Regions from separate parts of the Peribacillus sp. FSL R5-0717 genome, predicted to be linked through region 2. Evidence: riboswitches for the same ligand, from Rfam matches in the RefSeq annotation. Region 2 holds a riboswitch; each other region holds the start of a gene.
What was found. Region 2 has a riboswitch for S-adenosylmethionine ahead of NYE65_RS10650 (O-acetylhomoserine aminocarboxypropyltransferase/cysteine synthase family protein). Riboswitches for the same ligand answer to the same signal wherever they lie in the genome.
Positions count from the first base shown of each region.

Region 1: it holds a riboswitch for S-adenosylmethionine, as region 2 does, so the genes downstream of both, NYE65_RS07305 (methionine ABC transporter ATP-binding protein) here and NYE65_RS10650 (O-acetylhomoserine aminocarboxypropyltransferase/cysteine synthase family protein) in region 2, are expected to answer to the same signal.
Region 3: it holds a riboswitch for S-adenosylmethionine, as region 2 does, so the genes downstream of both, NYE65_RS18065 (methionine ABC transporter ATP-binding protein) here and NYE65_RS10650 (O-acetylhomoserine aminocarboxypropyltransferase/cysteine synthase family protein) in region 2, are expected to answer to the same signal.

Region 1 is NZ_JBBOOF010000001.1:1,498,561-1,508,438, forward strand. Features, by position in the region: gene NYE65_RS07290 (M20 family metallopeptidase) at 1-717, opposite strand, end outside; gene NYE65_RS07295 (MetQ/NlpA family ABC transporter substrate-binding protein) at 750-1,622, opposite strand; gene NYE65_RS07300 (methionine ABC transporter permease) at 1,644-2,294, opposite strand; gene NYE65_RS07305 (methionine ABC transporter ATP-binding protein) at 2,316-3,332, opposite strand; SAM riboswitch class I at 3,674-3,785, opposite strand; gene NYE65_RS07310 (GNAT family N-acetyltransferase) at 3,927-4,394, opposite strand; gene NYE65_RS07315 (nuclear transport factor 2 family protein) at 4,468-4,836, opposite strand; gene NYE65_RS07320 (amidohydrolase family protein) at 5,396-6,706, opposite strand; gene NYE65_RS07325 (zinc-dependent alcohol dehydrogenase family protein) at 6,883-7,860, opposite strand; gene NYE65_RS07330 (YmaF family protein) at 8,046-8,384, shown strand; gene NYE65_RS07335 (ABC transporter ATP-binding protein) at 8,476-9,264, opposite strand; gene NYE65_RS07340 (FecCD family ABC transporter permease) at 9,280-9,878, opposite strand, start outside.
Region 2 is NZ_JBBOOF010000001.1:2,168,507-2,178,384, reverse strand. Features, by position in the region: gene NYE65_RS10685 (3-hydroxyacyl-CoA dehydrogenase/enoyl-CoA hydratase family protein) at 1-1,674, shown strand, start outside; gene NYE65_RS10680 (acetyl-CoA C-acetyltransferase) at 1,746-2,924, shown strand; gene NYE65_RS10675 (acyl-CoA dehydrogenase family protein) at 2,994-4,781, shown strand; gene NYE65_RS10670 (arsenate reductase family protein) at 4,923-5,279, shown strand; gene gcvH (glycine cleavage system protein GcvH) at 5,375-5,758, shown strand; gene NYE65_RS10660 (toprim domain-containing protein) at 5,847-6,212, shown strand; gene NYE65_RS10655 (thioredoxin family protein) at 6,216-6,524, shown strand; SAM riboswitch class I at 6,670-6,777, shown strand; gene NYE65_RS10650 (O-acetylhomoserine aminocarboxypropyltransferase/cysteine synthase family protein) at 6,878-8,188, shown strand; SAM riboswitch class I at 8,306-8,418, shown strand; gene NYE65_RS10645 (methionine ABC transporter ATP-binding protein) at 8,572-9,606, shown strand; gene NYE65_RS10640 (methionine ABC transporter permease) at 9,599-9,878, shown strand, end outside.
Region 3 is NZ_JBBOOF010000001.1:3,744,231-3,754,108, reverse strand. Features, by position in the region: gene NYE65_RS18095 (YheC/YheD family endospore coat-associated protein) at 1-143, shown strand, start outside; gene NYE65_RS18090 (YheC/YheD family endospore coat-associated protein) at 147-1,514, shown strand; gene NYE65_RS18085 (YheC/YheD family endospore coat-associated protein) at 1,511-2,707, shown strand; gene NYE65_RS18080 (YheE family protein) at 2,771-2,974, shown strand; gene NYE65_RS18075 (hypothetical protein) at 3,058-3,246, shown strand; gene NYE65_RS18070 (MBL fold metallo-hydrolase) at 3,288-4,133, opposite strand; SAM riboswitch class I at 4,416-4,520, shown strand; gene NYE65_RS18065 (methionine ABC transporter ATP-binding protein) at 4,590-5,606, shown strand; gene NYE65_RS18060 (methionine ABC transporter permease) at 5,593-6,261, shown strand; gene NYE65_RS18055 (MetQ/NlpA family ABC transporter substrate-binding protein) at 6,318-7,139, shown strand; gene NYE65_RS18050 (iron-containing alcohol dehydrogenase family protein) at 7,202-8,110, shown strand; gene NYE65_RS18045 (NAD-dependent epimerase/dehydratase family protein) at 8,226-9,263, opposite strand; gene NYE65_RS18040 (PucR family transcriptional regulator) at 9,444-9,878, shown strand, end outside.

The DNA of each region.
Region 1 (9,878 bases), 670 kb from region 2:
AATGATGTTAGGCGCTTCCCCGCCATTGGTGATGATTCCATGAATTTTGACCTCGGCCGGGAGCTGCTGACGCAAAGCATTAATGCCATTGAACAGCTGAATCACACCGTCAAGTGCATTCACGCCTTCTTCAGGTGCAGCTGCTGCATGTGCTGACTTCCCGTAAAAATGAAAATCAAGGGGGTCGACAGCCAAAAACGGACTTGTTACACCCGTTTTTCCTGCAGGATGGATAAGGATGGCCGCATCCACCCCATCAAATAGACCGTGCTTCACAAAGCTTCCTTTTGCACTTCCATTCGGCCCACCCTCTTCAGCCGGTGTTCCGAAAACGATCACCTCTCCGCCCGTTTCCTCCAGCACTTGAGCCAGGGAAATGCCTGCCGCAACACTCGTTGTTCCGATGATATTATGGCCGCAAGCATGGCCTAAACCCGGCAATGCATCATACTCGGCTAAAAAGGCAATTGTAGGTCCTTTCTTTGAAGAGATTTTTTTGGCGATGAATCCTGTTTCATGCCCGGCAATATTGCGGGTCACTTCAAATCCTTCATTTCGAAGTATTCCGGTTAATGTATCCGAGGCGAAGAACTCTTGATTCCCAATTTCAGGTTTGGCATGAATGGCTTGGCTCGTTTCGATATATAAATCGGAATTAAGGTCGATATGATCTTCAATGATTTGCTTATGCTGCTTCAGCACTGATTCTCTCGCCATGCTCTTATCTCCCCTTTTTCTTGAATACATCATTACTTTTCATTAGCTGGTTTTGTCCAAGCGTCTTGATAATTCACTAATTCATCTACAGAAACATAGGCAGGAATGGTGTTTCCTTTAAACGTTTTTTCAATGAACGCTTCCACTTCTTTCGATTGATAAAGCTCCACTAATTTTTGCAGCTCAGGACGATCGGCATTTCCCTTTTTAACTGCAATGATATTAATATATGGTTTCGCCGTTTTACTTTCATGGAATAAAGAATCTTTTAATGTAAGGCCTGCTTCGACGGCAAAGTTATTATTGATGGCTGAAGCATCGGCATCATCCAATAGACGCGGTGTATTGCCGGCAGCAACAGGCTGGATTTTCAAGTTTTTCGGATTTTCCTTAATGATTTCCAATGATCCCGATCCATTGAATTCTTCTTTCAATGTAATCAATCCAGCTTCCTGAAGCAGGAGCAGTGCACGGCCAAAGTTTGTTGCTTCATTCGGAACGGCTATCGTAGCACCATCCGGAAGATCTTCGAGACTTTTATGTTTTTTTGAATAAAGGCCCATAGGTGCAATGACAGTCGACCCGATGGCCTCCAATTTCAGATTTTGATCTTGAACGAATTCATCGAAATAGGCGACGGTTTGGAATGAATTGGCATCAATTTCACCTTCGCTTAACGCAAGGTTCGGTTGGATATAATCATTGAAAGTGACCAGTTCGATATTAAGTCCTTCCTCTTTCGCCAAATCGACAATGTATTCCCATGTTCTCGTATCCCCGCTGCTGACACCGACTTTCACAGTTTTTACATCATCCGAACTTCCTGATGCACCCTCATCGTTTCCACATGCTGCAGCCACGATGGCCAATGCCAATACCATGATCGTTAATAAGATTTTTTTCATTTTTCCTGCCTCCTGTTCGTTTTATCTTCTTCTTATTTTTCTTGAAATAAAGTTCCCGGTGGATTGCAATAATTGAACGATGATCACGAGCGCCGCCACTGTGACGATCATCGTCATCGTATCGAACCTTTGGTAACCGTAAGCCAAGGCTAAATCCCCGACCCCGCCTGCACCGACGGCACCTGCCATCGCCGTAGATCCAACAAGCCCGATTGTCGCTGTTGTAAATGTCAGGATCAACGAACTAAGTCCCTCGGGAATCAAAAAGCGGTAAATGATTTGCCATGTTGTCGCCCCCATCGCCTGAGCTGCCTCGATGATCCCTTTGTCCACTTCCAACAGCGAGTTTTCCACAAGCCGGGCAATATAAGGAGCCGCGTAAAAGATTAGCGGAACAATGGCCGCATTCGTTCCGATCGCACTGCCGACAATCATTCTTGTAAACGGAATGAGTGCTACAAGCAAGATGATGAAAGGAACGGACCGCAGGATATTGATGATCGGGTTCAATACATTAAAAATCCATTTATTCTCCAGGATGTGACCCTTTCTTGTAATGACAAGCAGGATACCGAGCGGAAGCCCGATCAATCCGGAAAATATCAATGAGATGGCTACCATATAAAGTGTGTCACCGAAAGCTGTCGACAGCTGCTCTGCCGTTATTTCCATTCCCCAAAGCGTATTACCCATTTATACTTGCACCTCCTGGACGAGAATCCCCTCATCTTTAATATATTGATAAGCCTTGTCGACCTCATTTTTGCTCCCTGTCACTTCGATGATCAAATTCCCGAAAGGAGTTTCCTGGATTTCAGAAATATTGGCTGATAAGACACTTAAATGAACATCATATTTCTTCGAGATGGTTGATAGTAAAGGAGTACCCGAAGTAGTTCCAATAAAATTAATTTTCCAAATAATCGGGATATGGGACCCTATGCTTTTTAAGAAACTTTGTGGAATTTCGTCATGTATGACCGTTCTCACGAAGTTTTTTGCAATATCCGTTTGCGGCTTGGCAAAAACTTCGAAAACCGAACCTTGTTCAACGACGCAGCCGCCCTCCATGACCGCTACCTTATTGCAAATTTCCCGAATGACAGACATCTCATGAGTGATTAGCAGGATGGTGATATTGTATTCTTTATTAATTTTTTTTAAGAGCTGCAGAACTGCACTCGTTGTTTGTGGATCCAATGCCGACGTAGCTTCATCACACAATAAGATCGATGGATTCGTAGCCAATGCCCTCGCAATGCCGATCCGCTGCTTTTGCCCGCCGGATAATTGTTCCGGATAACTCTTTGCTTTGCTCGATAAGCCAACGAACTCCAACAGCTCGCCTACACGTTTTTGAATTTCCTTAGCTGGAGTTCCCGATAATACCAGCGGCATGGCAATATTATCAAAAACAGTCTTTGAGTTTAGTAAGTTGAAATGCTGAAAGATCATCCCGATTTTTTTCTTTTCTGCCCGTAATTCCTTCGGGCTTAATTTGGTTAAATCCTTGCCACCAACAATTACCGAACCATCTGAAGGATGTTCAAGCAAATTGACCAACCTGATCAACGTACTCTTTCCGGCCCCGCTATAACCGACTACCCCGAATATATCCCCCTTTTCCACTGTCAAGTCAATGCCCTTCAAAGCCTCGACAGTCTGTTTCTTTGTTTGATAAACCTTTTTAACATCCTGAAACTCAATCATCCAATCTCCCCCTTGTTGTTTATTTGTACGCATTCCTTATCCAGAGAGAAGAGCTTTGCAACGTTTCATAATAATAGGGTTACATTTTCGAAATTCACGAGTAAAACTGCAAAATTCACGAGTAACTGCACCAAACTCACGAGTAAGTCTGCAAAATTCACGAGTAAATCCACCAAACTCACGATTATTGCGCGAAACTCACGAGTAATTGCACCCATTCTCAAAATAACCATATACATTTTGAATAAACAAAAGAGGCCTCTTCCGTCATCAGACAGAAGAGGCCTCTTTTAGACATAAAAAAGAGTAAACTCTTAAATTAATTATCTAAGAAAAGCTCCTTCTTATCTTTCAAACTTTCGTCCGTTGGAATTAGCACAGTATTTTTACAAAAGTAAAAACCCGCTGCCGAGGTATCATAGGGCCAAGTCCCTCCACATCTCTTGATAAGAATTAACGTTATATTTAATTATGTCCTTCACTATATATTCTAATTTCGCTAAAGTCAACCATATTTTTCATCGCTATAAATAGTTTCATAGTATAGTGAATCGATACTTTTTTATTATATTAATATATTTTATATTTCTACTTTTATAATGATTTGCTCATTCTCCATACAGGGTATTTTTCATTTTCTTCCCTTATCTTCACCATGCCTGAATTCGTATATAAAGAAATCGCCCTTTGATTATCCGGAGAAACCCTTAATTGATATTCGGATACATTAAATTGCCTGAAAAAGTTTTCTGCGTAGCGGACCAATTCCTTGCCAAGGCCTTTACTGCGGTATTCGGGAATAAGATAAAATAGATTCACATAGCCAATTTCAGTTCCTTCGTACTCCCGAATTTGAAGTTCCATTTGTCCAATCGGTTCTTGGTCCTTTTCAATGATCACCTGTCCATCCGGAAATTTGCGGACCCATTCTTCCATTCGTTGCAGATAGGCATGTTCATCTCCAAAACCAGCTTCAGTTCCAAAACTTACAACAAAGGAATCTTTCCGAAATTTAATGATAGTATCTTTATCTTTGTCCGTATCAATGGTACGAAAGATCAACTTCATCCACCCCTATCATTTTAGTGAAATAGTTTTCAAGCAGGGAGTACTTTCTTTTTCATAAATAAAAGTCTTAAAGGGGCCCTTTTGTTTTTGTGCCTTGATGAAAAAACATCTGCCATCTTTCATTCGCACATTTCCAGATTGAACTTCTTAAGGTATGTTCCAGCTTATCTTCATCAAAAATCCGGTATGTAATTAACACGGTATCATCAGACAATGGATGCATCTCAAATTGACTTAGGGTCATGTTCACCGATCCGGCACCCTCTTGCCCCATAAAATCGCTTTTTGACCATATGTTACCCGAACTGCCGAACTCAAAGAAATCATCTTTCAATAATGATGAAAGCTCTTCTGGAGATGTACGAACTTCAAATTTTAACAATTTCTCCTCCAGCTTATACAAATGCTCTTTTAATAATGAAGATTCCCTGTCCATTCATCTTGTCCTCCTTTTTCAACTATTGGTGAAGTTCATGATCAATGCTGGCAAAGATTTTATATCCAGTTGGTTTGGTTATAATTGCGGTCAGCAGCATTTTTTTCTTTTTTTATTTGGCTGTTTTTCCATACTTTGTTGCTATTTACCAAGTAATGTAGAGTGGTTGATTTCCCCTCCAGATGCTCGCTTTCCGCGGGGCGGGCGGTGAGCCTCCTCGGCGTAAACGCCTGTGGGGTCTCACCTGTCCCGCTGCTCCCGCAGGAGTCTCGCACTTCCGCTCCAATCAACCTTAAATCGTTTCGTTTTAAAAACAACAATCTTTACGAAAAGAGCCTTTCTTTTTTAACCGTTTTGCCCTACCTATTTTCTTATTAAGAAACTGGACTCACGACGGATTTTTCTAAGTGTTAAGAACATTTATTCCACAATACTAGCGGCCATTCCTTTTTTACTGCCATTCGATACCTCTAAATAGTTACTCCCGCAACCCATAAAAAAAAGGAGCTGCCAATGGCAGCTCCTTTCTTTTGTGCATCCGGTCGTTTTCCCATCAGTGTTATCTTGATAGGGTGCCTTGCAGACGATTGGTTTCGGCGATTACTTTTTCTTCATCGATCGTTAAGCAGCGGCCATCTTTCACTACCACTTTTCCATCAATGTATACATCACATACGTCATTTCCGCGTGCTGCATAGAGCAGGTGTGAATAGGCTTCACTCAGTGGCTGCAGATGTTCTTTGTTATACGGGTAAATGGTGATGAAATCTGCTTTTTTACCAGCTTCCAGTGATCCTGTATGACCCATGCCTATCGCTTCGGCGCCCATTCTTGTGGCCATGGCGAGTGCTGTTTGGGCAGGGAATTTTGTGGCATCCTTATACATTCCTTTTTGCAGTAATGCGGCTGTCCTCATTTCTTCGAACATATCGAAGTTGTTATTGGAGGCGACGCCATCTGTTGCCACTCCCACTTTAATGCCTGCATCAAGAAGGCTGACGACATCTGCTATCCCAGATCCGAGCTTCAGGTTACTGATTGGATTATGGGCAACGCGAACATCATGCTGTTTTAGGATCGCCCGCTCTTCATCATTAAGGACCACACCATGTGCCATGACGGTGGGCTGATCGAACAGGCCTAGACGGCGAAGGTGCTCGACAGGACGGGATCCGTAACGTTTTTCGATGTCGAGGATTTCAAAGTCCGTTTCCGATACGTGGATGTGCACCATCAAATCATTCTCTTTCGCAATTCGTGCACTTTCCATGATCGCTTCAGGCGTGCAGGCATATGGGCTATGTGGTGCGACCATGGTAGTCAGGCGGCCATCGGCAAATGCTTTATAGTTTTTTGAAAACTGCTCAGCCCCCATGAGGTTCGCTTTTTGGTCTTTTTCGGTACCCAAGCTGAAAATCGTATAGGAAAAGGCTCCACGCATTCCTGTTTCGCCTATCGTCTCCATGACGGCACCGGCATCTATTCCATTAGGATTGAACATATCCGAAAATGTCGTGGTTCCTGATTTCATCATTTCCATAATGCCTAGCTGTGAACTTACAGTGGCGATTTCCGTTGTAAACTGGCTTTCGATCGGCCATATTTTCGTTTCAAGCCATGGCTTCAGCAGCATATCATCCCCGATACCGCGTAAAAGGGTCATTACAATATGCGAATGGGCATTCACAAGGCCTGGCATGATCCATTTCCCGCCAAGGTTGACCACATGATCTGCATCTGCCAATTGCTGTTCATCATGCTGGCCGATGTAGGATATGGTATGATCTTGTACAATCATCATACCGTTTTCAATGATTTGGTTTTCCTTGTCCATCGTAAAAAATGTAGCATTCACATATATTGTTTTCATAAGTATTTCCTCCAAAGTCGTATCAGTATCAACATGTCCTATTCCGCATTCTAAACTAGCACCTTACAGGTAATCAAGTAATTCCATATTATCAGGGGCCATTTCACTTTACCTTAGGAACCTATTGGAAGAGCAGCAAGATGAATGCTTCAATTAAGTGGTTATCCATTGCGAAATCAGCTGCTTAAAAATATCTTCCCTTTATTGCTCGTGACAATAATCGCTTCTTGAACATTTTGAAGGCTGTAGTGGGAATCGGGCATCATGAACTTCAACTTTTCATCAGCAATGAACCCCATCAAAAGGTTAAATGTTTCCTGCCAAGTTCGAACGGAAGCCTGCTGATTCCAATGCCGAAGATGAAACATTTTAACCTCCACTTTTGTCCTTCGTGAAATTTCCGCCCAATTCACAGCCTGTCCTGATAAAAGGCCAATCGTCAATAAGATGCCATTAGGCCGTACACAAAAAGCCAGTTCTGAACCATCGATGCCGCCCACTGAATCTATGGCCGCTTTCGCACCGCGCCCATTCGTCAGTTCCATCACAGTATCCTGTAATGATGATCGGGATGTATCGATCACATATGAAGCACCAAGTTTAAGCAGTTCTTCCGTATACTTATCGTTTCTCGTTACAGCAATCAGCTTAAATCCAAGAATCTTGGATAACTGGGCGAGTATACGGCCAATGGAAGATCCGCAAGCATTTACGAGTAATACATCATCCGGTTTCAAAGTTAATACTTCTGTACAGATTAGCCATGCGGTTACCGGGTTTATATATAATTGGGCTGCTATATGGTCTTCAATCGAATCCGGAATGACGATGGCCAGCTCCGCTGATGTTTTAACAAAATCCTGCCAGGTCCCTTCACCGCGCAAAGGCAGAACACGCTTGCCTATCAGCTCTTTCGAAACCGATGGACCCACTTCTTCAACAATGCCGACCCCTTCATAACCAGGTATGGAAGGCAAGGGGATTCGGTGGGAATAGGCACCGCGAATGGGCAGCAAGTCAGACGGATTAATGGGACGTGTGATCATCCGGACGAGGACTTCACCCTCGAAAGGTCTTTGAATACATTTATTTTCAACCTTTAAAACCTCTTGCGGATCCCCAAACTCATAGAATTTAATACATTTGGCTTCCAAAATAATAGTCTCCTTTAATATATAAGTCTTTCCATTTTAACATTTAACTGTGGAATTATTATATTATAATTCTGGTTTTCCACGTTTTAATCCCTCCTCCATAAATTTTGTCGTTAAGAATCTTCTTGTTGTTCCATGCATAAGTTTTATAAAACGTTTCTTATTATGTACAAGGGGTGAAGAGATTGAATAAGGTAGGAAAAAATGATTTTGTATCTGGGTTTGTACCACATCACAATCATGGATCTGTTGATTATACTTCCATAGCGGACGGCCATGTCCATCAATGTTTAGATGTAACATCCCCGCCAATTTCAGCACAAGAGGGAGGACATATTCATTATACTGAAGGATATGTGTTATTTGAGGATGGACATTCCCATTATTATAAGGCATATTCGGGACCGCCCATTCCGGTTGGAAATGGAATGCATGTTCATTACTATGATTTTTATACAACGGAAGATGATGGGCATAGACATAGAATTACAGGGGTCGATCAACCTGCCCCAGGAAATAAATAAGAAAAAAAAACATCAGGGGGATGGGAAATCCCCCTGATGTTTTTTTGCCATCGATAGACTCTAATCTCTAACTTTATTAGAAATAGTTTTTCTAATCCTGAGATAAACCAATGGGAATGCATAGAGGCGTTTGATCAACAGGGTTTTCAATAATGCAGCATTCCAGTCTGAAAACGTCCTTGATCATCTCTTTTGTGAATACCGTTTCAGGCGGTCCCTCTTTATAGATTTTTCCCTGCTTGATGCTAATCAGATGATCGGCATACTGTGCCGCTTGATTCAAATCATGCAGAACCATGACAATCGTGCGTCCATACGTTTCGTTTAAATCGCGCAGTAATTTCAATATTTCAATTTGGTGCGCTAAATCCAGATAGGTTGTCGGTTCATCTAACAGTAAAAGGTCGGTTTCTTGTACCAAGGCCATCGAAATCCATGCTCTTTGCCTTTGTCCTCCAGATAATGCATCCAATGTCCGATCAGCGAACTCCGTCATTTTTGTTGCTGATAAGGCACGTTCGACAATCCTATGATCTTCTGGGGTTTGTCTGGAAAATAAGCCTTTGTGCGGATGCCTGCCATAATAGCATAGTTCTTTAACGGTTATATCTTCCGGAGCTTCCGGAGCTTGGGGTAAGATGGCCAATTTCTTGGCCACTTCTTTGGAAGATTGCTGATGAATGGCCTTTCCATCTAAATAGATCGTGCCTTGCTCCGGCATCAATAATCTAGCTAGAGACCGCAGAATCGTAGATTTGCCACAACCATTGGAACCAATGATTATACTGATCTTACCTTCAGGAATTTCCAAATCGATATTATCAATGATTTGAGTTGCCCCATAAGAGAGCGAAAGATGCTCTGCTGATAATGTTGTCATGATATTCAGCCTTCCTTATGTTATTTTTCTTTCACGGCGCAATAGATATAAAAAATATGGTACACCAATCACCGCAGTGATAATTCCGGCGGGGATTTCTATTGGAGGGAATAATCCTCTTCCCAGGCTATCGGCAACAAGTAGAAAGATAGAACCAAAAAGAGCTGAAGCAGGAAGTAAAACCTTGAATTTTGACCCTACCACTCTCCTTGCAATATGGGGGGCGATCAAACCAATGAACCCGATTGAACCAACCGCAGCTACACAGATTCCGATCAATATGACTGAAACGCTTAACAATATATAACGCAGTAATTTTGACCTTTCACCGAGACCTGTGGCCATATCGTCTCCAAGGCTCAGTACATCCATTTTAGAAGTTAATGCAATCAATACCGGTACAAGCATAATACATGGTAGCAAAATGAATACTTGATCCCATCCTCTTCCCCATAGACTGCCAGTCAACCACAGCAGTGTCGTGTTTACATCATCCGGGAACTTGACCATGAAATACTCTATGCCAGCTTGACATATGGCCCCTAAAGCGATTCCGACCAAAGCTATCGTATTTGGTTGTGCTCCTTTTTTATAAACAAATATCATCAAAATGG
Region 2 (9,878 bases):
GTTACAGGTCCGTTGATTGGAAGGGCAACTAGCGCCACTTTCCGGACACTTGACGTCGTTGGATTGGATACCTTTGCACATGTTGCCAGAAACGTTTATGACCAGGTGGACGGAGAAGAAAAAGAAGTTTTCAAGATACCTGATTTCATGAATGAAATGCTTAAGAATGGGTGGCTTGGAAGCAAGTCAGGACAAGGATTCTTCTTGAAAAAAGGCAAGGAAATCCTTGAACTGAATCCCGAAACCCTTGAATATGCTGCACGAAAAAGATTAAAAACGCCTTCCATCGAAATGGCTAAACAGGCCAAGGGCTTGGAAAATAAAATGAAAGCGCTTATTTATAGTGAAGACCGTGCCGGCCAATTGCTATGGAATGTCCTGAATCCGGCGCTTGTGTATTCTGCCCAGCTGCTTGGGGATATCGCGGATGACATCGTGGCGATCGATCAAGCGATGAAATGGGGATTTGGATGGTCCACAGGCCCATTTGAAACCTGGGATGCGATAGGTGTAGAAAAATCGGCAGCCAGAATGGAAGCGGAAGGCATCGCCGTTCCGCAATGGGTGAAGGATATGCTCGCTAAAGGCATCACGTCATTCTATAAAGAAGAAAATGGCATAGTTCACTATTATGATAATGGTGAATATAAAGAGCTTGTCGAAAATCCTAAAGTGATCAATCTTAAAGCGATCAAGAAGCAAAAAGGCGTAATTAAGAAAAACAGTGGCGCAAGCTTGATCGATATCGGCGATGGAGTGGCTCTGCTTGAATTCACTTCGCCGAATAATGCAATCGGTCTGGATATCATACAAATGATCAATGCCGCGGTTGACGAAGCGGAAGCGAATTTTAAAGGCCTGGTCATCGGAAACCAAGGAAAGAATTTCTGTGTCGGTGCTAATATTGCAATGATGCTGATGGAAGCGCAGGATGACAATATTTTTGAACTCGATATGGTCATCAGCCAATTCCAACAGGCGATGCTTAAAATTAAGTACAGTGCAGTTCCTGTAGTGGTTGCCCCGTTTAATATGACACTTGGCGGGGGTGCTGAAGTGTCCCTTCCGGCAGCGCGCATCCAGGCAACGACTGAAACGTATATGGGACTGGTGGAACCTGGTGTCGGCTTGATCCCAGGCGGCGGCGGGACTAAAGAACTTTATGTGAAGACGTTGAGGAATATGCCGAAGGGCGTTGACTTCGACTTACAGAAAGTGGCCAACCAAGTATTTGAAACGGTCGCCATGGCAAAAGTTTCGACCTCCGCCGAGGAAGCGAGAGGGAATAATTTCCTTAATTCAGCTGATGGAATAAGCGTGAATGCAGATCATCAGCTATATGATGCGAAACAGGCGGTACTTTCTATGCATGAACAAGGCTATACCGCTCCAGCCCGCACAAAGATCCCTGTCGTAGGTGAAACTGGATATGCCGCACTGCTATTAGGGGCGGAATCCATGCGCCTTTCAGGATTTTTATCTGAACATGACCTTGTCATAGCCAAAGAGCTGGCATACGTCCTGGCAGGGGGGAAACTCCCATTTGGCACGGAAGTAGAGGAACAGTATATCTTGAATCTGGAAAAACAGGCATTCCTAAAACTGATTTCGACTCCGAAATCCCAGGCAAGGATGCAGCACATGCTCGTTAAAGGTAAACCACTCCGTAATTGATGAATAGATGAAGATATGGCCAAAACGAGATCAATAGATCGATAGCTTAAAAATGAGTAAGGGGGATCCTCATGAAAGAAGCGGTAATAGTAGCTGGAGCAAGGACTCCGGTAGGAAGAGCGAAAAAAGGTTCTCTTGCTAGTGTACGCCCTGATGATTTAGGGGCTCTTGTCGTAAAGGAAACGTTAAAGCGTGCAGGGAATTATGAAGGAACGATAGATGACCTGATTATCGGTTGTGCAATGCCTGAAGCGGAACAAGGCTTGAACATGGCGCGTAACATTGGAGCATTGGCAGGATTGCCTTATACAGTACCGGCCATAACGATTAATCGTTACTGTTCAAGCGGGCTGCAAAGTATCGCATATGGAGCGGAAAGGATCATGCTCGGCCAAAGTGATACAGTCATTGCGGGCGGAGCGGAATCCATGAGCCTTTTGCCAATGATGGGCCATGTAACACGTCCGAACGCGAGACTAGCGGAAACGGCACCGGAATATTATATGGGGATGGGTCACACTGCTGAAGCCGTTGCCAAAAAATACGGCATTTCCCGTGACGATCAAGATGCATTTTCTGTTAGAAGTCATCAGAAGGCGGCTAAGGCCATTGCAGAAGGAAAGTTTTCCGATGAAATCGTACCGGTTGACGTTACCCTTCGTTCAGTGGGGCCAGATCTTAAGTTAAAGGAAAAATCATTTACTTTTACACAGGATGAGGGCGTTCGTCCAGGAACGACTGCTGAAGTGCTGAAAAAATTAAGACCTGCATTCTCCGTTACGGGATCCGTAACAGCAGGGAATTCATCACAGACGAGTGATGGTGCAGCCGCGGTCATGGTCATGGACGGGGAAAAGGCTTCTTCCTTGGGGATGAAACCGATGGGTAAGTTCCGTTCCTTTGCTGTAGCAGGAGTACCGCCTGAAATTATGGGCATCGGACCGATTGCAGCCATACCTAAAGCTTTGAAGCTAGCCGGTCTTGAATTATCGGATATTGGTTTATTTGAATTGAATGAAGCCTTTGCTTCCCAATCCATTCAAATCATTCGTGAGCTTGGATTGAATGAAGAGATTGTCAATGTAAATGGCGGAGCCATCGCCTTAGGCCATCCACTAGGATGTTCGGGAGCAAAATTGACATTAAGCCTGCTTCATGAAATGAAGCGCAGAAACCAACAGTTCGGAGTCGTGACAATGTGTATCGGCGGCGGGATGGGTGCTGCCGGAGTGTTTGAATTAATGGCGTAATCCGACCCCTTCCGGAAGCTGTCATGCTTCCGGCGGGTTTACTATCTTAAACACATAGGAGGAAATAACATGTCCAATCAAACTACAGATAACCTCATTAAAGGCGGGGCCTTTTTAATAGAAGATATTACGTATGATCAAGTGTTTACACCGGAAGATTATTCTGATGAGCATAAAATGATTGCCAAAACTTCCGAGGAATTCGTAGTGAATGAAATTCTGCCGCAGGTTGAACATTTAGAAAACCATGAGTTTGACCGTTCCGTTAAATTATTGAAGCATGCAGGTGAAATCGGTTTACTTGGTGCTGATGTTCCTGAGGAATACAGCGGATTGGGTCTCGATAAAATCAGTTCGGCATTGATTACGGAAAAAATGGCACTTGCAGGCGGTTTCGGAATTACGCATGGTGCACATGTAGGTATCGGCTCTTTGCCAATCGTATTATTCGGGAATGAAGACCAAAAGAAAAAATACCTTCCTTTACTAGCAACGGGTGAGAAGATTGCTGCGTATGCCTTAACGGAACCAAGCTCAGGTTCAGATGCCTTGGGAGCAAAAACGACAGCGAAATTGAATGCAGAAGGAACACACTATATTTTAAATGGTGAAAAACAATGGATTACAAATGCAGGTTTTGCAGATGTCTTCTGTGTATACGCCAAAATCGACGGCGAACAATTCTCCGCTTTCATTGTTGAGCGTGATTATAAAGGCGTATCAACTGGGGCTGAGGAGAAGAAAATGGGCATTAAAAGCTCATCTACACGTACTTTAATCCTCGAAGATGTTCATGTACCAGTCGAAAACCTTTTGGGTGTAGCCGGAAAAGGTCATGTCATAGCTTTCAATATCCTGAATATCGGCCGCTATAAATTAGGTGTCGGTGCTGTCGGCGGATCCAAACGTGCCCTTGAGATTACAGCTGCTTATACGAATCAACGTCAACAGTTCAAAACGAAAATTTCCGATTTTAACTTGACGAAAGAAAAACTTGCAACAATGGCAGCTAAAATTTATGCAGCAGAAAGTTCTGTATATCGTACGGTTGGCCTTTATGATCAAAGACAAAGCAAATTGACGGATGAGCAAGTGAAAGATGGGAAATCAATGGCGGCTGCAATCGCTGAGTATGCCATTGAATGTTCATTGAATAAATTCTTTGCTTCCGAAGTTTTGGATTACGTTACGGACGAAGGCGTACAGCTTCATGGCGGTTATGGTTTCATGCAGGAGTATGAAATTGAAAAAGCATATCGCGATTCCCGTATTAACCGAATCTTTGAAGGTACAAATGAAATCAATAGATTGCTTGTCCCGGGAACATTCCTGAAGAAAGCACTTAAAGGGGAATTGCCGCTACTTCAAAAAGCTCAAGGCCTGCAAGAGGAATTAATGATGATGATGCCGGAAGAACCTGGCGATGAGCCACTGGCACAAGAAAAAATGCTTGTTAGGAACGCTAAGAAAATCGGTATTCTGGCAGCTGGGCTTGCGGCACAGAAATATGGCAAAAATCTTGATCAAGAACAAGAAATCCTCTCCAACATTGCTGATATCGCATCCCTTGCCTATGCAGCTGAATCCGTGGTATTGCGTACGGAAAAAGCAATTGCAGCTACAGGTCTTGAGAAGAACAAACAAAAAGTGCTTTACACTGAAATCTTCGTTCAGGAAGCTTTCAATGAAATAGAACAGCATGCAAAGGAAACGTTAATTGCAGTGGAAACAGGCGATACTCTTCGCATCATGCTTTCGTCGCTCCGTAAGCTGACAAGACACACTCCGATCAATGTCATTGCGAAAAAACGCGAAGCATCCGTCAAAGTAATCGAAACGGAAAAATATGCTCTTTAAGCAATGAATCAGAATCCGTAAAGGGAATGCCCGTAAAGGCATTCCCTTTATTTCCTTTGATGAAATCGCATTGGAAATTCAAAAGACATTTCGTTGTATTGCGTGGTAAAAACGGGTATTCTATTGATAGGTGGTGAAATGATGGGCTTAACATTATATTGGTACCCAAAATGCGGTACATGCCGTAATGCGAAGAAGTGGCTGGATAATCATGAACTGCAATATGAAGCGATCCATATAGCGGATAATCCCCCTTCGCGAACTGAAATAGAACAACTATATAAAAACAGCAATTTGGAGTTGAAGAAGTTTTTCAATACTAGCGGTCAAAAATATCGGGAGCTGGGCTTAAAGGATAAGCTGAAAGAAGCTTCTGAAGCAGAGATGCTTGATATATTGTCCACAGATGGCATGCTTCTGAAAAGGCCGATTGTTACGGATGGCACCAAAGTGACGGTAGGATTCAAAGAAGAGCAATTCGAACAGGTTTGGAACTGAAATTTCACAAAATATTTGGTTAATTCCTTACTTAAACAAACAATCTACCTTATAATGGAATAGATAAAATAAGATGTACATATGGAGGGTTAATTATGACAACAACACCAAAAGAACTTCGTTACACTAAAGAACATGAATGGGTCAAAACGGAAGATGGAACAGTGCGCATTGGAATTACGGCATTCGCACAGTCCGAGCTAGGGGACATCGTATTCGTTGAGCTTCCGGAAATCGGCGATGAATTGAAAGCGAACGAACCATTTGGAAGCGTTGAATCCGTTAAGACCGTTTCTGAACTTTATGCACCTATCAGTGGCAAGGTTGTTGAAGTGAACGAAGATTTAAGTGACAACCCTGAATATGTAAATGAGTCTCCTTATGAAAAGGCATGGATGGTCGTGCTTGAACCATCTAATAGCAGTGATATTGAAAACTTGATGAGCGCTGAAGAGTATGAGAGTTTAATCAACGGTTAAAAAAGAAAGGAGAGGGGGGACTGAAAAGGCCTGCTCTCTTTTTCATTTGGGTGAGTTGCGCACATAATTCGTGAGATGGAGTGATGGCATGGAGTGGGGCGAATTCGATAAAGTGATCATTGTAGAAGGCAGTTCCGATAAAAGAAAAGTTGCCTCCGTTTTAAATGAAGATGTGGAAATAAGATGTACGAATGGGACCATATCATTAACTAAGCTGGATGAATTAGTGGATGAATTGTTGGGCCGTGATGTTTATCTCCTTTTTGACGCAGATGAATCAGGAGAAAAGCTGCGGAAGCAGTTCCGAAGGGAAATGCCGGAAGCGAACCACCTGTATATTAATAAAATGTACAAAGAAGTGGAGAGCTCACCCGAACATCATATCGCAACTGTGCTCCTATCTGCCAATATGAATGTGAAAATGAAATTTTTAAGTCAAAGGGTGAACGACTAATTGATGCAGGAATGGAAAGAAGAAGAGTGTAAGCTTGCTGTTGAAAATGGGGAAACCTTTTGCTTATATTTATATACACCTTTATGCGGAACCTGCCAGGTGGCCTCCAAGATGCTGACGATATCCTTGGAGCTTTTTCCCGAATTGAAGGCAGGCAAAATGAATATGAACTATATCCAAGCAATTGCCGAATCATATGAAATCGAAAGTGTTCCTTGCTTATTGCTTTTCAAAGAAGGGCAGCTGCACAAGAAAATATATGCCTTTCAATCCGTTCCTTATTTGTACGGATTGCTTAAGGAAATCAGTTAGGAAACCAATCAGAACCGCGGTTGGTTTTCTTTGTTGCTGACATTTGAATGAGAGTAGGAAATAAACAAAGAATATTCTAACAATTCATTGACTGATTTAATCTAAAATGGTATATTTTGAATTAAGTAATGGCAGAATTTAATAGTTCTTATCAAGAGTGGCGGAGGGACTGGCCCGACGAAGCCCGGCAACCGGTATAAATTTTTATATACGGTGCTAATTCCAGCAGAGTGTTGGCTCTGGTAGATGAGGTGTGTTCTTGAAACCTCTTCTTATAGAAGTGGTTTTTTTGTTTATAAAAAGCCAGATTTCATATAAATCCAACTAAATCCATAGAAAAAAGGTGAAATTATATGTCAGAGAAAAAGTTGCGTTTCGAAACATTGAGTGTTCATGGCGGTCTGCAAGCTGATGAAACAGGTGCCCGTGCCGTTCCTATCTACCAAAGCAATGCATACTTGTTCAAGGACACCGACCATGCAGCGAATTTATTTGGCCTAAAGGAAAATGGCTATATATATACACGGCTTCATAATCCCACGGTCAGTGTTTTTGAGGAAAGAATGGCCTTATTGGAAGGCGGTATCGGCGGATTGGCAACGGCAAGCGGAATGGCCGCCATCTCACTTTCAATCCTGAATATCGCTGCTGCAGGGGATGAGATTGTTTCAGCCTCAACATTATATGGCGGTACGTATAACCTTTTCGAAAACACTCTTCCTAAATATGGGATCAAAGTGAAGTTTGTTTCTCCCGATGACCCTGAGAATTTTAAAAGGGCGATTACACCAAGAACTAAAGCCATTTTTGCTGAAACGATAGGAAATCCAAGTTTGAGGGTGCTCGATATTGAAGCGGTAGCGGAAATCGCCCACGAAGCCGGCATACCTTTAATCATTGATAATACCTTCGCGACACCGTATCTTTGCAGACCAATTGATTTTGGAGCGGATATTGTCATCCATTCCGCTACAAAATGGCTTCTTGGAAATGGAACGACGCTAGGCGGTGTCATCGTGGATGGAGGGAAATTCGATTGGAACTCGCCGAACTATCCTGGCTTCACGGAGCCTGACCCAAGTTACGACGGTCTGGTATACGCCGAGGCAGTTGGCCCTGCCGCATTCATAACGAAAGCCCGGGTCCAGTTACTCCGTGATTTGGGCCCTGCGCTAAGTGCCCAAAGTGCATTCCAGTTTACGCTTGGACTTGAAACGCTGCATGTAAGGATGAAAGAGCATCTATCAAACACCAAGTCTGTCATTCAATATTTAAAAAACCATCCTGCCGTGACCTGGGTTTCACATCCTGGTGATGAGGATCATCCCGATAAAGCCCTTGCGGATAAATATTTGCCAAAGGGAGCTGGATCTGTCGTCACATTTGGGATTCAAGGTAATCGCGAAGCTGGGGCAAAACTTATCAATTCGGTGGAATTATGGTCCCATGTGGCGAATGTAGGGGATGCGAAGAGCTTGATCATCCACCCAGCAAGTACGACCCATCAACAATTGAATGAGGCGGGTCTTGCGAAAGCGGGTGTAAGTGCCGATCAAGTCCGTTTATCGATTGGGATTGAAAATGTAGACGACTTAATAGAAGATTTGGAGCAGGCAATTGAAAAGGCGACGAAAATCGTCTCCTTGACTTCCAAAACGCTTTAAGCAAAGTTCCTGTTCATTCTTGTACTAGAAATAATATACATTGCGCTCCTTTTTTATCTATGATAAAATTTCTCCATACTAAAGAACTTAATGATGTACAAATATTCTATATATTAGCTCTTATCAAGAGAGGTGGAGGGATGTGCCCGATGAAACCCGGCAACCGACAAGGAGATTTCCTTGGAAAGGTGCCAATTCACACAAAGTTTAATCACTTTGGAAGATGAGAGGAAGGCCTGTTTCTTCACCTGCCTTTCTGCTCATGCAGAAAGGTTTTTTCTATTTTAATTGGGAAAACTTTTACATGATAGGAGAAACAGACTAATAATGTAGAGAAATCAACTAAGTTCATAGGTTTTATTGGATAAAAGAGGTGAGGGTTAATGATTACATTGACGAAAGTCAGTAAGCTGTTCCGAACAGGAAAAGGAAACAGTGAGACGATCAAGGCTGTAAATAATGTGAATGTTGAAATAAATAAAGGCGAGATTTTCGGGATCATCGGTTACAGTGGAGCGGGGAAAAGTACTTTGATCAGAATGCTCAATGGATTGGAAACACCGACAGAGGGATCCGTTGTGGTGGCTGAAAAGGAAATTTCAAAAATTAAAGGGGCTCAGCTCCGTAAGGCCCGTCAAGAAATCAGCATGATTTTCCAGCATTTCAATCTATTATGGTCAAGGACCGTTCAGGAGAATATATCTTTCCCGTTGGAAATTGCAGGAGTTTCTAAACCTGAACGCACCAAGCGTGTGAACGAATTGATCAAGTTAGTCGGACTTGAAGGCAGGGAAAAGGCTTATCCTTCGCAATTAAGCGGAGGGCAAAAGCAAAGGGTGGGAATAGCCAGGGCTCTGGCAAATGACCCTAAAGTGCTGCTGTGTGATGAAGCGACTTCTGCATTGGATCCGCAGACTACCGACTCCATACTCGAATTGCTTGTTGACATCAATCAGCGTTTGGGATTGACGATCGTCTTGATTACGCATGAAATGCATGTAATACGTAAAATCTGCCATCGCGTCGCCGTGATGGAAAGCGGGCAGGTTGTTGAACAAGGTCCTGTCCTGGATGTCTTCAAGAATCCTAAAGAACAAATGACGAAGCGTTTCGTGCAACAGGTAACGGAACCGGAAGAAACAAAAGAAACGATGGACCATTTGCTCGAACGCTATCCAGCAGGCAAAGTGATTCAATTGACCTTTGTAGGTGATCATGCAGAAAGCCCATTGATTACCAAGCTTGTACGTAACTTCGAGTTGGATGTCAATATCGTTCAAGGTAAGATATCCCAAACAAGAAGCGGTTCATATGGAACATTGTTTATCCATCTAGATGGTAAAGAGGATGAAATGCTCCGCGCAATCGAATTCATTAAAGCACAGCAGGTAGGCGTGGAGGTGATTACTCATGCTTGAAGAATTATTGCCGAATGTTGATTGGGAAGACATCGTTGAAGCTACGAAAGAAACGCTTTACATGACAAGCGTCTCTGTAGTGGCAACCTTTTTTATAGGCATAATACTAGGATTGATCCTTTTCCTGACAGGGAAGGGTAATATGTGGCAAAACCGGGCTGTTAACGGGGTCATGAGTGCTGTCGTCAATATATTCCGTTCCATTCCATTTCTTATTTTGATCGTGCTGCTCATTCCTTTCACTAAAGCGCTTGTCGGTTCCATGATCGGTG
Region 3 (9,878 bases), 1.6 Mb from region 2:
AAATATGGATAATGGACATTAACTCGAAGCCTGGTAGGAAAATCATTCAGGCACTACAGCCGGAGACCATGAAAGATATTCATCGAGCACCGTTTCAGTATAGCCAGTATTTAGCCGAACAGCTTCAGAAAGCAGGTGAATAGGAAGTGAGAAAGACTTATCCTGCCGAAATTGCCGCTATCCCTGGCAATGTTCTCTACTACCCTTCAGAGCTTGGAGATTTGGCAGAGATTGAATTAATTTATTTCGGACGGCATTCATGTCCTGCCATCGTCAAACAAAACCCGGCCGTCAATCAAACAATGGTACTATCGAAAAGTCTTGCGGAATCTCTACTATTCGATCATACCGATATTCCCCTTCATTTATTCATATACGGCAAGAGCATCCATATCGGACCGCTTGTCGGAATCTTTTCCTCAGGCTTCACGGGCCTTTCAAACAAACCTTTAGGGGAGAGATCTGAATTTTTCGCAAAGCTCCTTTCGCTTAGCAAGACCACAGGCTGTATTCCCTTTGTTTTTGGAGAGAATGTAATCAATTGGGATGAGGAGACAATCAAAGGCTATGTATTTGATAAAGATGACTGGAACATTTATGAATTTCCTTTTCCTAATGTCATCTATGATCGGCTACCAAATCGGTTGACGGAAAACCGTGATGGACCTAAAGAAGTGAAGCAGAAATTCCAAAAAATATATACCATACCATGGTATAACCCCGGATTTTTCAATAAATGGGATGTAAATGAAAGGTTATGTGCAGATGAGCGGGCACTGCCTTATTTGCCGGAAACGTATCCATTTCAATCCATATCCGTGGTGGAAACCCTTCTTTCCCATTACCGGCAAGTTTATATAAAGCCCATTCACGGCAGCCTCGGTCTAGGGATTCACCAAATTCTTTATGATAAGCATGAGAATGTTTACTATTGCCGCTATACAAACGAAGCAAAAGAAAATAAACTGCAACGGTTTTCGACATTGGAATCCATCGTTAAACACATTTTTCACGACCGCCCGCTCGAGAATCTGATCGTGCAGCAGGGCATCCCATTAATTCGATCTGAAAAACGTCCAGTGGATTTCCGGGTCCATACGAACAAGGATAGTAATGGAAAATGGCAGGTGACCGCGATTGCCGCAAAAATCGCCGGCGCCGGCAGCGTCACGACCCATATTAAAAGCGGGGGTGTCATCAAAACGGTTGCCGAACTGTTTGGAGATGACGATGAGGCGACAGAAGTCGAACGAAAGCTATCGGAAGCCGCACTGATTTTAAGTGACAGTATAGAAAAGAACTTGGACGGCATCATCGCAGAAATAGGATTCGATTTTGGATTGGATAAAAAAGGGCAGGTTTGGATGTTTGAAGCCAATTCCAAGCCTGGACGTTCCATATTTTCCCATCCAAAACTCAAGGATTTCGAATTGCTGACCAGAAAGCTAAGCCTTGATTATGCCATTTATCTTACGGAACAGACGATTACAAAATCAATCAGAGTGCCGCAATGAACATTTTTTATGATATCCCCACTGAAAATTGGCACCACACTCATGAGAATGCGGAACTTTTCGCCGGCTCTGCCGAAGAAGAAATCAGCTATAAAAAGAACCATTCGAATCAACCTCTAATTCCAATCACAATATTTCCGGGTAACCGGATGCTTACCGTCGGAATTTTAACTGTTTCCAATCCCAAAAAGGAATCAGGTTTGGGTGGAAACCTGACCCTTTTTCGGGACTTATCATTATATTTATTGAAACATGGAATATTGGCGTATGTATTCACAAGAAATGCCCTTCATTCCGAGTCGATGAAAGGGTATCTTTTTTCCTCCATTTCAAACAAGTGGATTGAATGTAAAGTGCCCTTCCCTGACATCGTCTATAACCGTATCCCCTGGAGGAGCTATGAGGCGTCAGAGGAATTCCAACATCTTATCACACATTTTAAAGATAACCGAATGACTCTATTCAACCCCTGTTTTATAGATAAATATGTGATGTTCGAAGCATTAACTGAAGATGGATCCCTCACCAACCACCTTCCGCCCACCATGGTCTTACGAAACAGCAATTGCCTTGATTCTTTCCTGGAGACATACAGGCATATATACCTTAAGCCATGCAAAGGAAGCCAAGGGAAGGGCATTTATACCATTATCAAAAAAGATGATGATACCCTATTGTTCAATAGCTTAAAGCATAGTGAGTCCTTCCCTGATTTTGCGTCCTTCTGGGATACAAAAAAAAGGGATTTATTAAAAAGGAGTTATCTTGCTCAACAGGCGATCATACCAAAAAAACTCTTTGGACATCGTTATGATTACCGGATTCTCGTCCATTATGAAAAAGGTTTTTATAAAGTGACCGGCAAAGCGGTAAGGATGTCGCAAACCCAGGAAATCACCACCCACACTCCCCGAGGCGGAAAGCTTTTTCCTTATCAGGACCTTAAATCAAAAAAACTGGATCTGAAATTAGCGAATGTCGCCCAAAAATGCGGAGAGATACTTTCAAAAAAGATCGGGTTTCTCGGAGAGTTTTCCATTGATATAGGGGAAGACGAATCGGGCTCGCTTTTCATATACGAAGTGAACTCAAAGCCGATGCAATTCGATGAAGAAGAAATTGAAACAAACAGGCTTTTGCATTTAAAAAATCTTTTCATTGAATTAACTTTTTCCAACCTGAAAAGAAAATAACACCTCCAGCTGCCGTTTTCCATTATAATCGAATGAGAAACAGTATATATGGAGGTAATACATATGATCACTCATTTTCAATGGGAACCATTGCATAAGAATCTGCCAGGATGGAAAATTTCCTTTTATTTCAACAAGCAGGCAGTCAAAGCCTTATATCACAAAGATGGATCCATCGAGTGGACAGCCAATCCGCCTTCCGAAACAGATGAAACCAAACTCAAAAGCATGATACATGATTTAATGATCTTCCATGTTTATGAATGAAGCCCCTTTACATTCATGAAATCTAAACAGAATAAAAAAAACTCCTTTGCCTAAACTAAAGAAAAGGCTAGGAGGGATTTCTTTTGGATAAAGAAAAAATGACATTTTTGAAGGATACCGAATATGATGGCAAGGACTCCGTTTACCTGGATATCGACCGTATCATCAATGAAGGAATGGCGGGCGGAAATGTGTATGAAGTCGCTAACCTTCAGAACATCGAAGAAGCACATGATTTTTATGATGAAACAGATCCCAATGTCAATAAATGAATAATGTGGGCTCTCTTATGGAGAGCTCTCTTTTATATCAGTCAGACCGTTAAACGGATAGCATTCAAATAGTCCCATTCTCCCTTGCACTTAAAATATTTTCGTTTAATATCGATGTAATGATATGCTCTGAATCCTTCATGCCCAGATATCTCGATAAGGGGATAGCGATTCGGTAAAACGACCTGCTGGATTTCATGAACGGTCAGCCCTTGAGAATGCAAGCGTAAAATTTCCCCTTGGAGATTTTCCAGATAATCCAGTTTTTTTCGAAACATCTCCTTCCCATCAGGGACATGCCCAGCATGACAGCAAAACACTTCCCCGAAGTCATAATGAAGCAATCTTTTTATGGAATCGATGATCACCGGGACGGACTCTTCCCGTAAGACAAGTTTTGTTTTTGGGGTTACGAAAAGGTCTCCTGAAAAGAGCACGCCATTATTGTGATTCAAATACACCATATGGTCCTTTGCATGACCTGGGGTAAAAATCGGCTCCCACGTTTGAGTACGGGAATGAATGGCCTTCCCCAGAGGCTCAGCTTTAAAGGCGTCTCTCTTTCCCCAGAAAATTTTGCGGTATTCAGGATATTCAGCATCCTTTGCACAAACCTCAATCGACATCGGGTGAATGAAAAGAGGGACCTTTTTATGTTCCTGTATCCAGGCAGCCCCCCCTGTATGGTCTTCATGATAGTGAGTCAGGGCCACTGAGTCGAAGTCTGCGGATTCATAGAATGGAATAAGCTCTTCCAATAAAATCTGTGCGCCAGTATCTATCAATAGGCCATCCGTTAAAAAGACATACACACTCATCCCCGCCTTGTTCCCACCAGGAGTCCCATGCACGCAAACCACATCATTTATCGTCTTGATCTCTATCATTCGGTTTCCTCCCCATCATTGTATAAATATAGTTTCATCTTCCTTTTTTTAACTTTCTATAATAAATGTAGTACCACTTTACCTTTTTGACAAGGAAATATTGGAATGAATAGCCTCGATGAAAATGCTGGATTATTGCATAATAGCCCATTTTCCATGAATCGTTTTAACGGACTGTACCAGATTTAATGACAAAAAAATAAAAGTAACGATTGACAATGCCGGATTTTACAAATAATATAGATTATATTATAAAACTTGAAATATTCTAAAATAATAATTTACTTATCAAGAGTGACGGAGGGATCAGGCCCTGTGATGTCCGGCAACCGCCCTTAGGGAACGGTGCCAATTCCTGCAGAATGATTGCATTCTGAAAGATAAGCCGAGATATGATTTCGCTGCCTCTTTCTGAATGATAGAGGCAGCTTTTTTAATGTTTAAGGGGGAAAGCTCATGATTGAAATCCGTTCAGTCCGAAAGGAATACGTCTCGAAGAAAAACCGAGTTATCGGAGTGGATAACATATCTTTAACCATTCAAACTGGTGAAATATATGGAATTGTCGGCTACAGCGGAGCTGGAAAAAGCTCATTGCTCCGCTGCTTGAATTTGCTTGAACGTCCGACAGGTGGAAATATCATTATCGACGGCATTGATTTAACCTCTTTATCTAGCAAAGAGCTTCGTAAACAACGGCAAAAAATCGGAATGATATTCCAGCACTTTTCCCTGGTCAGTTCAAAAACCGTTTATGAAAATGTCGCGTTCGCCTTAAGGGCCGCGCATCGATCGAAGGACGCGACTAAGTTACGTGTATTGGAATTGTTGGAAATAGTAGGGCTCAGCGATAAGAAAGATGTCTATCCTGCACAGCTTAGCGGTGGACAGAAGCAACGGGTCGGCATAGCTCGCGCGTTAGCAAATGAACCCACTGTACTATTATGTGATGAAGCGACTTCAGCCCTTGATCCAACCACTACAAAAGCGATTTTACAGTTATTGAAAAAGATAAGCAGTGAGCTTGGTATCACCATCGTGTTGATTACACATGAAATGGAAGTGGTCAAAGAACTATGCCACCGAGTCGCCGTGATGCAGGATGGCCGGGTAATTGAAGAAGGACCCGTTTATGAAATATTTTCACAGCCCAAACAGGAGTTAACGAAGCAATTCATTAGCAGTGTACTGGATTTCGAACTCCCTTCGCACTTGATTGAAGAAAGTGAAGGTACGATTATTAAGATCCAATTCGAAGGGCAAACCGCCGGTGAATCGATTCTTTCGGATACTCTCCAATCCCATGCAGTAAAGGGAAATATTTTACACGGTAAAATTGAGTATATCCAGGATGTTCCTTTAGGCATTTTAATCATCGAGTTAATTGGCGATGCCGGCCAAATTCATTCGGCATTGGAATATATAAAAGATCGTTCCAGTTCTGTGGAGGTGTTAAAACATGTCACTGCTTAATCCCATCGTCAATATTTTACCTGATCTTAATAAAGCCTTTCTTGAAACGATTTATATGGTCGGCGTTTCTCTTGCAGTAGCCCTGCTGATCGGTTTACCGCTTGGAGTATTGCTATTTACAACAACCAGGAATTTATTTTTTGAAAATGGCATCGTGAATCGATCTCTCGGTTTCGCAGTCAATATTGTCCGTTCAATCCCGTTCATCATTCTCTTGGTCGCCCTCCTTCCTTTAACGGACCTACTTACAGGATCGACGATAGGGCCAAGAGCAGCTTCTGTTTCCCTGTCCGTATCCGCAATACCTTTTTTTGCAAGGATTGTTGAAACGGCATTACGTGAAATAGACAGAGGAGTGATTGAAGCTGCAATTGCCGTAGGTGCCACCCCATGGATGATCATTAAGGAGGTACTTCTTCCAGAGGCAAAACCGGGAATCATTCAAGGACTGACATTAACGACCATTTCGCTAATCGGTTACTCAGCAATGGCTGGGACAATCGGCGGTGGCGGAATTGGCGACCTGGCCATCCGGTACGGATATTACCGATATGACAACACAGTCATGATCACGACGATCGTCGTGCTGATCTGCCTTGTGCAACTCATTCAAATGGTTGGTGACAAAGTTTCATACATAGTTAACAAGCGATAGGTTCAATCACTTTTTTTAATGACTCAATACATTTCATTACTCAGGAGGAATTTCAAATGAAGAAAATAGCTTCGTTATTATCAGTCTGTGCACTTGCACTCGGCTTGGCAGCTTGCGGGAGCGATGATGCATCCCCAAATACAGAAGACAAAAAAGAATTGAAGATCGGGGCGACTACCGGGCCGTACGCCGATATGGTTAAGGAGGCCATCAAACCAGGTCTGGAAGATCTCGGATACAAAATAGAGATCGTCGAATTCACCGACTATATCCAGCCGAATAAGTCGCTTGGCAACAACTCGATCGACGCCAACCTTTTCCAGCATAAAGTGTACATGGATAACTTCGCTAAAGAAAATGATTTAAAGCTTTCCGACCTTATCATAGTTCCAACAGCGCCAATGGGCATATATTCTAATAAGTATAATTCATTGAAAGAAGTGAAAGACGGTACATCCCTTGCAGTGCCCAATGATCCGGTTAACCTGGCACGTGCACTAAAAGTGCTGGTGGATGAAGGGGTGATTGAAGTCGATCCAAATGTCGACCCTTTAAAAGTATCTGAAAAGGATGTAACGAAAAATCCAAAAAACATCCAGCTAAAACCATTGGAATCCGCTCAGTTGCCCCGCGCAACAGACAGCGTCGACCTATCGGCGGTCCCTGGCAACTTTGCTCTTGCAGCGAAAATGGACCTCAAGGATGCCCTAGTTTTAGAAAACATGCCGGATATGTATCGAAACGTTGTTGCAGTGAATACAAAAGATGTAGACTCTCAATTTGCCAAGGATATTAAATCTGTAGTGGAATCCGACCAGTTTGAAAAAGTGATCGATGACAAATTTGCCGGATTCGGAAAACCAGACTGGATGAATTGATCAAATAATCAAGGCCTGCTTCCCCTTTACCGGGAACAGGCCTTTCATTAAGGAGAGAAAATATGAATACCTTACTGGAGGTCCGCAGCGGCCCCGCTTATTACGCCTGTAAAGCAAATGTCCTTGAAAACCTGCAAGTGAAACTGAGTAGAGGGAACATTCGTAAAGTGCTCGTTATTCATGGACAAAAATCCTGGGAAGTTACTGAACCCATCTTTCCTTCCTTAGAAAATATTGAGACGATCTTTTTCACATACGGCGGGGAATGCAGTGACCCGGAAATTGAACGCGTCAAGAAGGCAGCTCTTGAACATGGTGCAGATGCCTTAATTGGCATTGGCGGCGGTAAGTTGCTCGACCTCGCCAAATCGGCCGGAAACTCGCTTCAAAAGGAAATCATCCTCATTCCAACCTTGGCTTCCACCTGCGCTGCCTGGACACCGTTGAGTATCATTTATGATGATAATGGTTCATATGTCCGTTATGATATTCATGAAAAAAGCACTTGGATGTTATTGATCGAACCAGGAATTCTTCTTAATTCGCCGATTAACTATTTACGTGCTGGAATCGGCGATACATTGGCGAAATGGTACGAGGGCAATGCACTGGCCGAAAAGCTTGCCACCAAGTCCGTTTGTATTGAATTGGCCCATCTGGCCGCAAGGCAATGCCAGGAAGTTTTATTCACTTATGGCGAGGAAGTCTTAGCTGATTTGGAAAAAGGGAAATGGACAGATGCGCTGCAGCGTGTAATTGAAACGAACATCTACCGGGTGCTTAAATTGCCGATGACATTGCTTGATATTGGCCTGACTGTTGAACATAAGGCGGAACTTCAACAGATTGCAGCCCACTCTGTCAAAGAAGGTGAAGACATCCATCTTCTTTTCCCTGATATCAACAAGGAAAAAGTGACAGCCGCCATGGAAAACCTTGAAATCCTTACAAACCATGCAAGCCCTTCCTAAAAAAGCGATGGGGTTTTGACCCCATCGTTTTTTTTGATTCCTCATTGTATAAAATCATCCTTTCCACCAAGCATACATAATGTTCCATTAATCTTCAGTATAATAAAAGAAGGTCTCAACCTATTGTCTGTTTCCATAATCCAAGAAGATCACTTTCATGTTGTCTGTGCATGCCTGCTTTTCTATCGGCGGATTCCGGACGGCCCTTTTCCCAATTCCATATATCTTCGAGAGTATCTGATAGGGGACGGAATGTTAGTCCATTATTGATTGCTTTATCGTTGTCGACAGCCAAAAACCCATTCAAAGGTTCCTTACCTCCTGGTAAAGGGAATTCTTCCGGTATCCATAAAGGCATTTCTCCCCACGGCTCTACTTTATTGTCATTTAAAAATTTTTCAGAGACCCATGTAAAGGCAGCATTACTTCTTGTTACCTTTTTGCAGCCTTCAAGTATTTGACCCATAGTCAGTGTGTATTCTGGCCCAACGGCATTATACGTACCTGTCATGCCCTTTTCCATCATTTGGATGATCCATTCAGCCAAGTCCCTTGCATCGATAATTTGGATTGGACGTCCAGGGCGTCCAGGCGCTAAAACTTCTCCCCCTTCCGCTATTCTTTTAAGCCAGTACGGCATTCGGTCAGTGTAATCATATGGACCTACTATTTGCCCGGCACGAATTGACAAGACTTTCCCCGGCAGTTCTTTTTCAGCTGCTTTTTCGCTTAATGATTTTAACGGTCCATAATATTCACCGTATATCGGTCCAGCCGTTCCGCGGGTTATTTCTTCTGCTTTATCATCATTTAGTGCATGAACCTCTCCATTTTCATCAATACCTGGTTCGGTTGGATCACTATAAACCGAGATGCTTGAAATATATGTATAATGTTTAACTTGATTAAGCAACCGGCAAGATTTCGATACAGTTCGAGGGATAAAGCCTGATGTATCAATTACTGCATCCCACTGTCTTCCTTTCAGCATTTCAAGATCCCCGTCGCGGTCCCCTTTTAACTGTTCTATTTCGGGGAAAACATAAGGGTCATTTCCACGATTAAAAAGTGTGACATCATGCCCCTTCTCTATTGCAGCTTTTGCTATATATCGGCCTAAAAACCGTGTACCACCCAATATTAAAATGTTCATGGATCTCCTCCTCTTAAACGATATTCCATAAAGCATACGCAATACCCTTTCCTGAAATTAATAATACTTGCAACTTTTCTTTGGTTTTCCCTTCTCGGAAAAACTAAAGATATCCTAATCTTTTGAACTTTATTCTTTTTCGCTATAATGATATGGAAAGGGAGAAAGAAGGTGGAACCGATGCTTGAAAATCTTAAACAAAAATTCCCGAACGCTCTTACCAATAAAAAGGATACTGATGATATTTCTAATTATGTTTGGTTCGAAGACTTCAGAAGTATACTTGGTATTCCCCGTTCAGAAATCACAGCAGAAGAAATCCGTTTATTGGAACTGCTTTTTGTTCCTTCCATAAACCCAAATAACCTCAATGCACATCCAGGCTCATCATGGAAAAATTTTTTAGCCGAACCGAATGCACCATTGCCTTTAACGAGCTGGGAGAATGTTCGATTCCTTCATTTCAAGTTGACTCATGCTGATTTTTCCAACTCCGATTTTGAAGGGGCCTTCCTCGCTTTCGTTCCATCTGACGCAGCTATTATTTGGGAAAATGAAACGGCAGGCGTCTTAATTGAACCGGACAAGGATGAACCATTATCAAATAAAGAACTG